2 regions of the Vreelandella neptunia genome follow, and region 1 is predicted to be linked to the other one. Evidence: predicted binding sites of a transcription regulator. Region 1 holds the regulator's gene; the other holds the start of a gene.

Region 1 (3,138 bases):
CGTTCGCTGACCGAGTGGTACGGCATTCCTTACCACCATGTGCCGGTCGACCCCGACAATAAGCAAGCGTCGTTTGCCAAGGTTCAAGCTGAAATCGACAGCGCTCGCGCTGACTGCGTGGTGCTGGCGCGCTATATGCAAATACTGCCCCCCGAGCTGTGCGCGCGCTATGCGGGGCGAGTGATCAATATTCACCACAGCTTTTTGCCCTCTTTTGCCGGGGCTAAGCCTTACCATCAAGCCTACCAGCGTGGCGTTAAACTGATCGGCGCTACCTGTCACTATGTAACCGAGGAACTCGACGCAGGTCCTATCATCGAACAGGATATCCATCGTGTTAGCCACTGCCACACACCCACTGATCTAGTGCGCTTTGGACGTGATGTAGAAAAAGCCGTGCTCGCTCGGGGCTTGCGCTGGCACTTGGAAGATCGCGTGCTGGTGCACGGCAACAAGACAGTGGTATTTAGTTAACGCTCATCAACCCTAGAGGCCGCCATGTCATTTGCGCAAAGTGTACTAGCGCCCTGGGCGCTGCTGCTCACCTGGCTACTCTCGCTGGGCGTGATAGCGTGGACACTTTGGCGGCGGCCCTGGCAGGTATTGATCGAGGATACCGCGCTTCAGCACCGCTGGTTAGGCGCCACGCTGGCGGTGATGCTTATGTGGCAGCTTCGCGCGCAGGCGGTTGATTGGCTAACGCTGCACCTTGTCTTTACGGTATTGATGACACTGGTTTTTAAAGCGCCGTTAGCGCTGATCAGCAACGTGCTGATCAATATCGCCATGGTGGTGATTGGTCGCAATGAATGGATGTTGTTGGGGGCAAATGTGCTGGTTACCGGGATCGTTCCGGCGGCCGTTATTGGCACGGTATGGCGGCTGGTAGATCGCCGCCTGCCGGATAACTTGATGGTCTTTCTGTTTGCCTGCGGCTTTTTTGGCGCGGCGCTGGCAACGCTAGGGGGAGGTCTGGCGGCGGTAGTGCTGATTATCGTCGCAGGGACTGACCCTGAGGCGATCTACCTTGCCCAGGAGTACGCGCGCTTCCTGCCCTTGTTAATGCCTTCAGAGGCGTTTATTACCGGCATGCTGCTAAGTATTTTATTGGTCTATCACCCTAACTGGGTGGCCACCTTCAATGACCACCGCTATATCGACATGCAATAGTGTGGGGACTAGCAGCCTGTCGGGCTTGACCGATCGTCGCGAGAAGCACGGATTTTGAGCCAAATTTATCGATCGATTGAGGCGAATAGCGCGCTATTTAACGAAATCGATCGAATAAAGTTGGCCAAAATACCGGGATTCGCAGTAGATCAGTGTTAAGTCCGACAGGCTGCTAGCCGAGTGCCTGGCCGTTACCGCCTCGAATCACTCCGACTCCAACGCCTTCGATATCGAGGGATTGGGAGCGCAGGTCGATTTCAATGGGCGCAAAATCAGGGTTCTCTGCAAACAGCGTCACTTGATGCCCCTGGCGTTTGAAGCGTTTAACCGTTACTTCATCGTCTAAGCGGGCAACCACAATCTGGCCATCGCGCACTCGGTCGGTGCGATGAACCGCCAATAAATCACCCTCCAAAATGCCAATATCCTTCATGGAAAGCCCGCGCACACGCAGCAGGTAGTCAGCTTTGGGCGTGAAGTACTCAGCCGGTAGGGGGCAGTAACGATCAATATGTTCAGCGGCTAAAATGGGGCTTCCAGCGGCCACCTCACCGATCACTGGCAGGCCAGCGGGCAGGGGTTCAACGTTGGCAGCGGGTAACGCGGTGACTGCGCTATCGAGGGTCTCTTGAGGTTCCTGGTTGGGCAGGCGAATGCCTCGAGACGTGTTGCGGATAATGCGAATAACGCCTTTGCGTTCCAGCGCGCGCAGGTGCTCTTCAGCCGCATTGGGGGAGCGGAAGCCGAGTGCTTTGGCAATCTCAGCACGGGTAGGAGGGTAGCCAAATTCGCCCATAGTCTTAACGATAAAATCAAACACGTGCTGTTGGCGAGCGGTTAGCGGACGCGACATACCAGACTCCATAAATAGTGAATAGACAGTAACAAGCTAAATGTCGACTTAATCAATAAGTGTTTAAGTATACAGTATGTTCCTCTGTCCAGTATATGGCCTGTCAGTGCCTATCGACTATGTCTATACAATTTTCCTAAGAAACCTCTGATTAACTATTGCGCTCGACCATACGGCGTTAAAAATCGCCTCAAAATGCTCATTTACAACCCGTAAACTCCGCTTTTTCGTTGATTTTTGCCTTGTCTGGTCTTCGCTCATTACGTTAAACAGAGGCCCCTTAATCGTTTGAAACTAAGTTTCTGCTTATTTAACCTGCCACATTTTGTCAGTAAATCAAGCGTTGAGCCCACCAAGGTTATGGCATAGTATTTTGCTATGTTTTAAACACCTGTTTCCCTGGAGAGCGACATGGCTCAATCTGATACGGTGACCCGTATACTCGATACTGCTGAGGTGCTGTTTGCAGAGCGGGGTTTTGCCGAAACTTCGCTGCGCAACATCACTAGCAAAGCGCGCGTTAACCTGGCCGCTGTTAATTACCATTTTGGTTCCAAAAAAGCCCTGATTCAGGCCGTTTTTTCCCGCTATTTGGATCCTTTTACTCAGCGTTTTCATACCGCGCTGGATGAGCTGGAAGGCCAACACGCTGGTCGTGTTATTCCACTTGAAACACTGCTCGAAACCATGGCCACCACCGTTCTTGCGGTACCCGCCGAACGTAATAGCTTAAAAGTGTTCATGCGCTTGCTCGGTCTTGCCTACAGCCAGGCACAGGGGCATCTCAGGCGCTATATCCAGCAAGAGTATGGTGATGTGTTTACCCGCTTCACCGAGCTTGTACGTAAAGCAACGCCGGATCTGCCTGACGCTGAGCGCTTTTGGCGGCTACACTTTATGCTTGGGACGGTAATATTTACCCTTTCTGGCCTCGATGCACTGCGCGATATCGCGGAGAAGGATTACCACGAACAGGTCTCGGTGCGTGATTTGGTCAGACGCTTGCTTCCTGTCGTTGTGGCTGCCATGAATGCGCCGTTACCCATGACCCTTGAAGAAGCCAAACCTGAAGAAGGAAAACATGCGAACGCCTACGCTAGCTGAGCTACCTCCCA
Region 2 (3,138 bases), 250 kb from region 1:
GCGCAGCGGGGAGGTCAATAACCCTGCCCGAGTAGTAGCACCTACCAGGGTGAAGCGCGGAAGATCCAGTTTAATCGAACGCGCCGCAGGCCCTTCACCAATCATGATGTCGAGCTGAAAATCTTCCATGGCCGGGTAGAGCACTTCCTCTACCACCGGCGACAGGCGATGAATTTCATCGATAAAGAGTACGTCGCCAGGCTCTAAATTAGTCAGCATGGCGGCTAGATCGCCTGCCCGCTCGAGTACCGGCCCGGAAGTCGACTTCATACCGACGCCCATCTCGGTGGCAATAATATGCGCGAGGGTCGTTTTACCTAACCCCGGGGGGCCAAATACCAGAGTGTGATCCAGGCTCTCTTCACGCAGCCGTGCGGCGCCGATAAAGATTTCCAGCTGTTCACGCACACGCGGCTGGCCAATATAGTCATCCAGCCGCTTGGGGCGAATCGCGTAATCAATGCGCCCCTCTCCCTGTTCAGGTTCAGCGGCGATCAGCCGATCGTGTTCTAACATAGGTGCTCTTCTTTATGGCAATTCAAAAAGGTCTATTCACAAAGCTCTATCCGCTACCCGCAATTTGTTATTTATTCCGTTCTAACCACTCATGCGTTGGGTGAGCGCGGCTTTAATAAGCGCTTCGGTAGACTGGTTGGGATCGATATCGGCGAGCATTTTCGAGGCCTCAGTCAGTTTATACCCCAAGCTGACTAACGCGGCTTCCGCATCGGCAAGACTATCGCGGGCAGAAGCACGGCCATTGGTGGCCTCAAGGGGTAGTAGCGCGTTGCTGCCATCTTCCCACTCGGGGAAACGGTCGCGCATTTCAATAATCAGCCGCTCAGCAGTTTTCTTGCCCACCCCTGGCAGTGATGTCAGCGCCTTGCTGTCGTCGTCACGGACGCAGCGCATAAAGGCGTCTTCGTCCATGCCCGACAGGATGGCTAGTGCAAGCTTGGGCCCTACGCCATTGACTTTGATCAAGGCACGGAACAAAGCACGTTCATGCTCACGGCCGAAGCCATAAAGTAAGTGGGCGTCATCACGAATGGTTAAATGGGTAAATAATGAGACGCTCTCGTTAATCGCCGGAAGTGCGACCAGCGTATTCATTGAGGTTTCCAGTTCGTAACCTACGCCATGAACGTCGATCACAATCCAGGGAGGTTGCTTTGCCACTAGCTGACCACTCAGACGTCCAATCATAAATACGCTCGCACCGGAATGAAAAAAATAGAGTGAAAAACAGGTGATTACTATAAAGCGACTCTGTACAGGTGACCAGTAGTTCAGCCACCGGCACAGCGGGAATTAAAGCCGCCAGCGTCCAGTTGAGCGACGGCGGCCCCGAGATGGCGCGGCGGGCAAGCCATGGCTGCTAAACACAGAGCCGTTATAAGCATGGGTTAACGCAATGGCTAACGCGTCGGCGGCGTCAGCTTGTGGGGTAGCAGAGAGCTGCAGAATTGCTGTCACCATATGCTGCACCTGCTCTTTATCCGCGCCGCCCTGGCCAGTCACCGCCTGCTTTATCTGCCGCGCGGCGTATTCGGCAAGGCTTAAGCCATGATTGGCCATACACACCATTGCCGCCCCCCGAGCCTGGCCCAGCTTCAGCGCTGAATCGGGGTTTTTGGCCATAAAGACCCGCTCAATGGCCACCTGGCAGGGTCGATGCAGGCCGACGACTTCGCTAAGGCCGGCGTAAATTTGCGCCAAGCGCTGCTCCAAGGCCCCTTCTGCCGTGCGGATACAGCCACTCGCTACGTAGCAAGGTTTAACGCCAATAATATCGATCACCCCGTAACCGGTTACCCGGGAGCCAGGGTCTATGCCCAAAATGCGAATGGGTACGACGGACTTTTGCTCTTCCATGGCGTCGATACTCGTGTGACTAGAACATACAAAAACACCGACGCCACGGCGTCGGTGTTGAGCAGCCATCCAAACCGATTTATTCGGCGGCGGGTTCCGCTTTGACTTTCTGACGTAGACGGATGTTCAAATCTTTCAACTGCTCGGGGCTGACTTCGCCCGGTGCATTGGTCATCAAACAGGCAGCGCTTTGGGTTTTCGGGAAGGCGATGACTTCACGAATAGTCTTGGCACCAACCATCAGCATGACCAAGCGATCCAAGCCAAAGGCTAAGCCACCATGAGGCGGCGCACCGTACTGCAGTGCATCCAGCAGGAAGCCAAATTTCTCTTGGGCTTCTTCTTCACCAATGCCTAGAATCTCAAACACCGTGCTCTGCATGGTCTGATCGTGGATACGAATAGAGCCGCCGCCCAATTCGGTACCGTTGAGCACCATATCGTAAGCGCGTGAAAGCGCGTTGGCAGGATCGGCCTTGAGCTCTTCCGGTGTGCAGGAAGGCGCGGTAAAGGGGTGGTGCAGTGGGCTAAGGCGGCCGTTGTCGTCGGCTTCAAACATTGGGAAGTCGACTACCCACAGTGGCGCCCACTCTTGAGTATAGAGTTCCAGGTCAGCACCGAGCTTGACGCGCAGCGCGCCAATGGCTTCGTTAACGATTCGCGCTTTATCGGCACCGAAGAAGATGATGTCACCATCTTCTGCGCCCACGCGGTCGAGCAGCTCTTCAACGATGTTTTCCATAAACTTGACGATCGGAGACTGCAGACCTTCAAGCCCTTTGGCGCGCTCGTTGACCTTGATCCACGCCAAACCTTTGGCGCCGTAGATGCCGACAAACTTGGTATATTCGTCGATCTCTTTGCGCGACAGCTTGGCGCCACCGGGTACTTTCAGTGCCGCGACGCGACCATCATCAGCCTTGGCGGGGCCAGAGAAGACGTTGAAGTTAACCTGCTGCATCAGGTCATCGACATCGGTCAGTTCCAGCGGGATACGCAGATCAGGCTTATCGGAACCGAAACGATCCATCGCCTCCTGCCAGGTCATGCGCGGAAATTCTGGCAACTCTACCTTCAGCACTTCTTGGAATAGCTGACGAATCATGGCTTCGGTAATGCCCATGATGTCGTTCTCTTCCACAAACGACGCCTCGATATCAATCTGGGTGAACTCAGGCTGACGGTCGGCGCGCAAATCTTCATCGCGGAAACACTTGGCAATTTGGTAATAGCGGTCAAAACCCGCCACCATCAACAGCTGCT

What was found. The regulator LexA, encoded in region 1, represses DNA repair genes until DNA is damaged. The targets are predictions, from matches to a motif close to TACTGTNTANNTANACAGTA.
Region 2: the regulator LexA is predicted to act here: its motif matches at 1,268-1,287, upstream of ruvA (Holliday junction branch migration protein RuvA).

What each region holds. Positions count from the first base shown of each region.
Region 1 covers NZ_CP140255.1:2,005,330-2,008,467, forward strand. Annotated here, with positions in the region: gene purU (formyltetrahydrofolate deformylase) at 1-474, shown strand, start outside; gene SR894_RS09330 (energy-coupling factor ABC transporter permease) at 499-1,170, shown strand; gene lexA (transcriptional repressor LexA) at 1,343-2,023, opposite strand; gene SR894_RS09340 (TetR/AcrR family transcriptional regulator) at 2,435-3,127, shown strand; gene SR894_RS09345 (L,D-transpeptidase) at 3,105-3,138, shown strand, end outside.
Region 2 covers NZ_CP140255.1:2,251,423-2,254,560, forward strand. Annotated here, with positions in the region: gene ruvB (Holliday junction branch migration DNA helicase RuvB) at 1-516, opposite strand, end outside; gene ruvA (Holliday junction branch migration protein RuvA) at 598-1,206, opposite strand; gene ruvC (crossover junction endodeoxyribonuclease RuvC) at 1,312-1,875, opposite strand; gene aspS (aspartate--tRNA ligase) at 1,955-3,138, opposite strand, start outside.